DNA from 2 places in the Psychromicrobium lacuslunae genome. Region 2 is predicted to be linked to the other one. Evidence: riboswitches for the same ligand, from Rfam matches in the RefSeq annotation. Region 2 holds a riboswitch; the other holds the start of a gene.
The links. Region 2 has a riboswitch for cyclic di-AMP ahead of UM93_RS12605 (aggregation-promoting factor C-terminal-like domain-containing protein). Riboswitches for the same ligand answer to the same signal wherever they lie in the genome.
Positions count from the first base shown of each region.

Region 1 (4,407 bases), 770 kb from region 2:
CGAGCTGCTAGGTAAGCCAGAGGATTCGCCGTACGGTAACCCGATTCCTGGCCTGGAATCCTTTGGTGGACACAAGGCTCGGGAATTCACCGAGGGCGTAGTCAACATGGTTTCAGCGATGGAGCAATACCAGCCGGAGTCCAAGGTGGTCATCGGCAGGCTATCAGAGCGTATTCAGGTGGATCCTGAACTGCTCGGCCAATTCGAGGAGGCTGGCTTAAAGCCGGGGGTAGAGATCTCCCTTGAGCAGGTGGGCGAGTACATTTCGGTGCGGGTACCGGGTGTTGAAGGGGCCTTGGAGCTGCCGCCGGAAGTCGCGGTTCATGTCTTTGTCGCCATCGATTAGCTATATAACGAACTGTTATAAAGCGTCGAGATGACGTATAGTTGCATCTTGTCGTCGTGATCTTGGCGGCGTCCCAGCCAGCACTGAGCCTTGCCTCTGGCTGCGGACCTTTAGCAATACAGGCAAGGACGGGGGAACCAAAACCGGCTGTCCATCTGGACAGTCTTGGGGTGAAGTTCTTGGTCAAGATGGCTCTGCCATCGCGCCCAGGGACCGGATTGCTCTCTAATCCGAATCCGACAGCTAACCTCGCAAGTGTTGAGAGAGGAAGAAAGTCTCCTTGAGCGAATCAGGACTCCCACGTCACGGTCGGCGTAGCGCTGTGCAACCACTCAATGATGCTGTTCGTCAGCGCAGTGCGCTGCCCGACGCCTCGACGGATATTTCGATGGCTACTCCCGTGCCCCTGCCTTTGCGGCCCCGCGACGCTGCGCGGCGCGCTCGGCAACGAGTCGAGGTTGCACGTCCGGAGCTTTTCGCCGCCCTGCCGGCAGCGCCTGCCGAGCGGGGTCGTCGTCGTGCCGCCGCAGTGGCTACCCAACGGAGTTCGCTGACTTCGCTGACTTCACTGACCTCCCCAAAAGTTCTGCAACGCACCGGCATTGGGCTGGCAGCGGCCTCCTTAGCGCTCGCCGTGCTGATTCCTAGCGCTGGCGCCAGTATCGCTCCGGCATCTTCGACCACGCCGATGGCGCAGAGCGGTTCCGGGCCAGTCAGCGCCGACCCCGGCGTCGAACTGAGCTTCAGTCGGCCGAATTCGACTAGCAGCATGGACCCCGACGGCAAGCTGCACCAGGCCTTGAGCGTCTCAGCTGCGAAAGTGGCTCCCGCAGCCGCTAAGGGTAGTCTTTCCGCGCCCTTGACGAAGCTAGTACCAAGTTCTCCGTTCGGATATCGAGTGAACCCGCTGACCGGCGCGATGGGCGAGTTGCATACCGGTCAAGACTTTGCGATTGCTTGCGGCACAGATGTTTATGCTGCTGCTGGCGGCACTGTGACCTTCGCCGGCTGGCATTCAGGCGGAGGCGGCAACCGGGTGGTTGTCGATCATGGCAATGGCCTGTCCACTAGCTATAACCACAACAGCTCATTGTTGGTCAAGGTGGGGCAGAAAGTGGAGCGCGGTGACAAGGTCGCGCTCAGTGGGACGACCGGTGCCTCAACCGGTTGCCACCTGCATTTCGAAGTGATGATTAACGACAAAACTGTTGACCCAATGGGCTGGCTGTAACAAAACTTCTAGTTTCACAGGTTCTGATTTATCTCCGTTTTTTGCGCGGGATGGCTACTAAAACCCCCGGTCAGCGCAAGACTCGACAGTGGAGTAATTACTAAAAGGTCACAGAGTTGCCGTCCAGATCACTTTTCCGTGATCAGAATGTGACATTCTCGCGAACCTGCTGTAGCGTTGTTCCTGCGCCAAGCTTGATAGGAGTCTGGCGCTCTCGGGGTAGCTAGCCTAACTCTGCCATTACTCTGAGGTCCGTTCGCAACATTCGTCTGGCAGAGACGGGGGAACCACATACGGGCTTCTTAGAAGTCCTTGGGGTGAAGCCGCTGAAGTTCGAGAACTTAGGTTCAGAATCTAAAGCGGCCGGGTGACTCCCATCCGAATCCGACAGCTTACCTCGCAGGCTTTGGGAGAGGTCAAACGTGTCTTCAAAGGCATCTATCGGTCGCCACCGCGCGGCCAAGGTCAGCAACAACCGTCTCGGAAATATCTCTAAAGCGGTATCTTCAAACGCTGGCAGCTTTGGTCGGCAAGCAGCGGTAGTTGCGGTAGCAACTGGTCTAGTGACCAGCATCGGCCTACCGGCACTCGCGGCCAACGCCGACTCCACCGCCGCGCAAGACGCGACTCGGACCACGAGCGATGTCGCACAGACCGTCTCGGCGGCCAAGAATCTCAATCTAAAGTTCGAACAGGCAGCTGCCACCTCCACCGTCGAGGTCAATGAAGTCGCAGCCCAGGCAGAAAAGGTCGAGCCAGTTGCTCCCGCTGCCAGCAAGCCTGCTACGGCAAGCCAGACCACTCAAACCCCTCAGGCTGAAGCAAAGGCCGAGACTGCCAAGGCGCCAGCCGTCTCCGGCAACCTCTCGGGAGTTGCCGCTAGCGCCTATGCTGGTATCGGTCATGCTTACGTTTACGGCGGCACCAGCCCGGTGACCGGCTGGGACTGCTCCGGATTCGTCCAGTGGGCCTACGCCCAGGCTGGTATCTCAATCCCGCGCACTAATCAGTGGGGTGTGATGGTGCAGACCTCGACGCCTAAGCCCGGCGATCTGGTCGTCCAGAACGGCGGCTCCCACGTGGCCATCTACGTTGGAAACGGCATGGAGATTGGTGCTTTGAATCCTTCCGACGGAACTCAGCTGACCGCTGTCAACGCTGTCGGTTCCGCGGTGTTCTACACCATGCCGTAGCGGCCCAAAACTTTTTGACTTAGCTGTGAACGCGGGTGTGGGGCTCGCAGACAAAAACTCCACGTAGTGAACGCAACAACATCGCATCCGTAACCAATGAGGAATTGAAAGAGAGACCGATGAGCAATCGTGAAGGGATCGCCCGGCACCGCGCCGAGGCCACGAAGACCAGTTCGATCGCTGTGATCGCTAAAGCTGTTAGTGACAATGCCGGTGGGGTCGGCCGTCAAGCAGCTGTCATCGCCGCCGCTTCGGGTCTGGTCTTGACCACCGGGATTGCTGCCAATGCGGCTCAGCCCAGCGAGGTTCAGCGTGACACCAACACCTCAACGTTGAAGGTTCAGGCTGCTAGCCAGGGCGTCACTGCTTCCTCGAAGGTGCAGATCAGCTTTGAGAGCCCGAAGGCTTCCTCCTCTGCTCCGGCTGCAGTCGTGCCGGTTGTCAAGGTTGAGAGTAACACCACGGCTCCGGTCGCTGAACCGGTTGCCCAGACCGCGGCAAGCCAGCCCGCAGCTCAGGCTGCTCCGGTAGCTACTCCGGCCGCCACTCAGGAAAGCAAGACCACGCAAGCTGCGGCTGCTAAGCCGGCAAGCCAGAAGAGTGGCATTGGCGCCACCATCGCTGCCGCCGCTTATGCTCAGCTGGGCGTCGCTCAGGACTGCACCGCGCTGGCAAGTAACTCGCTCGCTGCTGCTGGTATTTTCTACCACGGCTGGCCGGCTGGCTACCTCTCCTTGGGTCGCACCATCAGCGAATCCGAAGCTCAGCCCGGCGATTTGATCTACTACGCAAATGGCGGTGGCGGCCAGGCTCACATTGCTGTTTACGTTGGCAATGGTCAGGCTGTGCACGGCGGCTGGAATGGCTACACCACTGCAGTCTTCTCCGCTCACGTGGGTAGCGGACCGGTCTTCATCGCTATCGGTCACTAAGCTCCGCTTAACAGACACTTCAAAGCACCCGCACCGATCATCGGTGCGGGTGCTTTGTCTCTCCAGAAGGTTTCTGCCGGGTGAATTCTTCTCGACACACCCCGCCACGGCGGTATTGAATTCGTTGATTCTGGGCTGTTCCGCCTAGGCTTATCTTGAGTTCAAGATCTGGGGCTGCGGCAGGGCAGCCGGCTCCGCCGAATGACTCCAGGTCAGCGAAGAGGGACAACGCCGATGCGTACTCTTGTTCTGAATGCTGGTTACGAACCCCTAGCGGTTGTCACGTTCCGCCGGGCGCTGATCCTTGTGCTGGCTGGGAAAGCTTCTGTTTTAGCTGAAGGCGATGAACCAGTCGTCGGGGCGCAGGAGATTCTCGGACGGCCATCGGTGATCCTGCTGAATCGATACATCCGGCTACCTTATGACCGGGCCACACCGGTCAGCCGGCGCGGGGTGTTACGTCGCGATAATCACCGCTGTGGTTATTGCGGAAAAGCCGCCAGCACCATTGATCACATCCAGCCCAAGTCCCGAGGTGGCGCGCACAGCTGGGAGAATCTGGTGGCTTGTTGTCTACGGTGCAATAACCTTAAGAGCGATCACACCCCTGCCGAAATGAACTGGCAGCTACGCCTCACCCCACGTCCGCCTCGTGGTGGTCAATGGCAGATCCGTGAACTGGAGAAGCCCACACCGGAATGGGAT
Region 1 covers NZ_CP011005.1:3,460,676-3,465,082, forward strand. Annotated here, with positions in the region: gene UM93_RS16340 (metal-dependent transcriptional regulator) at 1-346, shown strand, start outside; cyclic di-AMP (ydaO/yuaA leader) riboswitch at 435-618, shown strand; gene UM93_RS16345 (M23 family metallopeptidase) at 627-1,577, shown strand; cyclic di-AMP (ydaO/yuaA leader) riboswitch at 1,825-1,997, shown strand; gene UM93_RS16350 (C40 family peptidase) at 2,000-2,770, shown strand; gene UM93_RS16355 (NlpC/P60 family protein) at 2,890-3,702, shown strand; gene UM93_RS16360 (HNH endonuclease) at 3,937-4,407, shown strand, end outside.
Region 1: linked by a shared signal. The riboswitch ahead of UM93_RS16350 (C40 family peptidase) and the one ahead of UM93_RS12605 (aggregation-promoting factor C-terminal-like domain-containing protein) in region 2 are both predicted to bind cyclic di-AMP.

Region 2 (4,407 bases):
TATCAAGCGGTGATTGCGGTGCGCTCAGATGTTTCAGCGTCCGTGACCATTGTGCAGAATGTCGATCGCGCATTGTGGATTGGCGGTGTCGCCTCGGTATTGGCTGCCAGCGCAATCGCGGTCTTCACTAGCAGCCGATTGTCTCGCCGACTGGTCAGCGGGGCTGCCGCGGCCGAGCGCATCTCCGATGGCCATGCCACTGAGGTATTGGGGGAGATTAGCCAGGGCAAGGACGAGGTAGCTCGCTTTGCTGGTGCCGTCGATCGGATGGCGGCGGAACTGCGACAAAAGGCTGAGGATGAGCAACGTTTTAGCGCCGATCTAGCCCATGAACTGCGAACTCCGCTGACCGGTTTAGTGGCTGCGGCAGCATTATTAGAGGATTCGCGGCCAGCGCAGATGGTTAAGGAGCGCACCGCGCGGCTGCGCAGGCTGGTGGAAGAATTGCTGGAAATCTCGCGTCTGGATGGCGCGCAGCATGAAATTATCCGCGAACCAGCCTCGATTCGAATCCTGCTGGACGACGTCAGTGCTGAGCTCGCCGCAGCAGATTTGGCTCAATCCATCACCGTACTGTTCGCTGCTGATGCCGAGGAGATGATCCTGGATACTGACGAGCGGCGGCTCTCCAGGGTGCTGCTCAATTTGCTCCGGAATGCGGCCGAACATGGCCAGCCGCCGATTCAGCTGACCGTGAGCCGGGACGAATTGGCAATTCGCGACCACGGTTTGGGCTATCCGCAGAGCATTATCGACAACGGTCCTTCGCGGTTTAAAAGCGAAGGTGGTTGGGGGCTCGGCCTGTTAATAGCAATCAGGCAGGCCGAAGTCTTGGGTTACCGGTTGAGCTTTGAGAACGCCACCGACGGCGGCGCTATTGCCACCCTGTCTTGGGCGAAGACTGAAACCCATTAGCAACTCGCTAACGGTTCGGTCTCGGCGCGGGCATTGGCCGGAGATTGCACTAGGCTCTAGTGCTATGGACCAGTTTCAGCCGCCAAACAATGCACCGAACCAGCCTCAGCAACCGCAATACGGCCAGCAACCACAGTATGGACAGCAACAGCCCGGGCAGTTTGGGCAGCAGCCGCCTCAGTATGGTCAACAACAGCCCGGCCAGGCACCGCAATACCCGCAGCAACAGTTCCCCGGCTACCCCGGAAACGGTTCGGCGATCTCGCCAATCGCGCCAGTGGAGAAGCCGCAGACGCTGAAGAATGCCGTCATTTTGATGTACGTGGGAGCCGCCTTGAGCGTGATTGGGGGCATCTTCACGCTATTCCAGGTTAATCAGTTGGTAGATATGGCAATTGCTCAGGCTCAGACCCAAAATTCGGGTCTCAGCGGCAGCACCATCGAGTCGGTCAAGTCGATTACCCAGGCGACAACTTATGCCAGCATGATCTTCGGCCTGATCATCGGCACCGGCTTGTGGATTTGGATGGCCTTGGCGAACGGTGCGGGAAAGTCGTGGGCCCGAGTGGTGGCCACTGTATTCGCGGCTATTTCAATTCTGAGTGGGATCTACTCACTGATCGCAAGCTCCATCAGTAAAACCATTTTCGTCAGTAGCCTGATCATCGGCATTATTACGCTACTGGTCTCGATCACCGCTCTGGTGCTGATCTGGCTCAAGCCGTCCAGCGATTACTACAAATTCAAGAGCCAGAAGGTTCTTTACTGAACCTGAGACGAACGGCTCAGTACCATCCGGTGGCCTGGGAATGTCCCCAGGCGCCGCATGGTGAGCCATAACGCTCCTTGATATAACCCAAGCCCCAGGTGATCTGGGTTTTGTAGTTAGTGCGGTAATCGGAGCCGACGCTGGCCATCTTCTCGGCGGGTAGGGACTGTGCGATGCCATAGGCCAGGCTGGAAGGATTCTCAGCCGTGGTCTGCCAGCTGGATTCCTTGGTCCACAAGGAGCTTAGACAGCTCATCTGATCCGGACCCCAACCGAAGTCGGCCAATTTTGTCGCTGCGAAAGCCTGCGCGGCCTCGGGGTCATTTACTGCCTTGATTTGGTTGATGTCGCTGGAGGCGCTGTCTGCGCCCGGCTTGCCGGTACTGGGTGTTTTGGCAGCGGGCTTGGAGCTCGCGGTGACTCGACTGAAAACTAGTTCAGCGTTGGCAGCTGCAGAGACTGTCTCCATTGCTGATTTCTGTGCCACCGGTGTTGAGGCGGGGGTGTCCGGATTCTGCTGCGAGGCACTCACCGAGGCGACTAAGACGCCAGCGATGGCGATAGCGGCTACCTGCTGCACAGGCAGCTTGGAGCTGGCTTCACGGAGCAGGCTAAGAGAGGACTTTTGCGGGGTGGCGCGACGCCGACCGGTAGATTTCCCCGGAACTGAGCGCGACGTCGGAGTGCTGGGCGCGGCATGCCGCGCCCGATCACGACGTGGCTGATCCATGCTCTGAGCCACTGAACTGCCTCTCTTTTGCCTGCGAGGTGAGCTGTCGGATTCGGCTGAGAAGGCCGGCCCTGCGCTGCAGGACTTCACCCCAAGACCGTGCGAACACGGCCAAAAGTGGTTTCCCCGTCTCTGCCATAAGTTCTGACGTCCCTCTTTGAGTGGCAGAGCTCGGCGTCTCGTAGAGAGGTGCACGGTTACTATCGCGCACCTCTCTACGATACCGGCATTACCTAGATAAGTCACATTTAGATAACGGAAGCCCAGTGCTCGCTATTTACTTAGCAAAGGTAATGACTTATGCTAAGTAAATGGAGTCAGGGAGACGAGCGCCGTTAGCGGTTGAGTTGCGGATGGCAGTGATGCGTACCGCTCGGAGACTGCGTACCGAAGCCACTAGCGAGAGCGTCGGGCCCGGCCAATTCAGCGTGTTGTCGATCCTGAGTAATGGTCAGCAGACGCTCAGGCAGTTGGCAGATAAAGAGCATGTGCAGGCGCCGACAATGACTAGAACGGTCAATGCACTAGAGGAATCCGGCTTAGTCAGCAGACGCTCAGACCCTAGTGATGGGCGACAGGTTTTGGTGGAGCTCACCGAGGCTGGCCGCGAAGTGCTGAGGGATACCCGGCAACGTCGCACCGAATGGTTGGAGCGGCGGCTCGCGGGGTTGAGTCCCGCGGAACGCAAGGTGCTGCGTGAAGCAGCACAAATACTGCAAAGAATGAGTGCGAAATAAGTGTTTAGTGCGCTGAAGGTCTTCAACTATCGGCTCTGGGTCTCTGGGGCCCTGGTTTCCAATATTGGTACCTGGATGCAGCGAGTGGCTCAGGACTGGTTGGTCCTGACGGTGCTAACCAATCAGTCCGGCACCGCGGTGGGCATCACCACCGGTCTGCAATTCTTGCCGATCTTGATCCTCGGCCCATGGGCCGGGCTGCTCGGGGATAGATATTCGAAACGTAAGATCCTCTTGATCACGCAATCGGCGATGGGTTTTTGTGCCTTGCTGCTGGGCCTTTTGGTGGTGACAAATACGGTTCAGCTTTGGCATGTTTATCTGCTGGCGCTGCTCCTCGGTATCGGTAGCGCGATTGACGCTCCATCCCGGCAAGCCTTCGTTTCTGAGGTGGTGGAGGCAGGTGACGTGCCCAACGCGGTTGCGTTGAATGCCACCTCCTTTAACCTGGCTAGACTGGCCGGACCCGGACTTGCCGGGTTGCTGATCGCCTGGATCGGCACCGGCCCAGCTTTCTTGATCAATGCCGCGAGTTTCGCCGCTGTCATTCTCTCGCTTGCCAAGATGCGAGTCGCGGAACTTCACCCAGCGGCTCGAGCCCCCAGGGGCAAGGGGCAGATTCGAGAGGGATTGCGCTATATCCGGCAGCGCCCAGATCTGATGATGATTATGATTCTGGTCAGCCTGGTCGCCACCCTGACGATGAACTTCCAGATCACCAATGCGCTGATGGCCACGTCGGTCTTCAAGCTCGGGCCGGGTGAGTACGGGTTGCTCGGTACCGTCATGGCGGTCGGCACACTCTCCGCTGCGCTGTTGGCAGCCCGACGGCAGGGTGTGCGGATGGCCTACGTGGTTGGTGGTGCGCTGGCGACCGGCGCGTTCACCGTATTGGGGGCCTTCGCACCGAACTACTGGTTGTTCGCCCTCGCACTAATTCCGATCGGGCTCTCGGCAATGACCTTCCTCAACGCTTGCAATACCAGCATTCAGCTCACTACAGACCCGGCGATGCGCGGCAGGGTACTCGCGGTGTATATGGCCTTAATGCAAGGGGGCACCCCGATTGGGGCACCGCTGGTCGGCTGGATTGGCACTCTTTTCGGGCCGCGCTGGTCACTTATCGTTGGCGGGGTGGCGGCGCTAGCCGCCGGCAGCGTGGCGCTGCTGGTCCTGAACAAGCGAAATCACACCACGCTACGCAGCCAACTCAGCTCGGTCTTGCCCCACCGTGCTCGCGCCTAAACCCCGGCCGG
Region 2 covers NZ_CP011005.1:2,690,580-2,694,986, reverse strand. Annotated here, with positions in the region: gene UM93_RS12615 (sensor histidine kinase) at 1-915, shown strand, start outside; gene UM93_RS12610 (hypothetical protein) at 980-1,684, shown strand; gene UM93_RS12605 (aggregation-promoting factor C-terminal-like domain-containing protein) at 1,701-2,426, opposite strand; cyclic di-AMP (ydaO/yuaA leader) riboswitch at 2,430-2,573, opposite strand; gene UM93_RS17835 (MarR family winged helix-turn-helix transcriptional regulator) at 2,726-3,151, shown strand; gene UM93_RS12595 (MFS transporter) at 3,152-4,396, shown strand.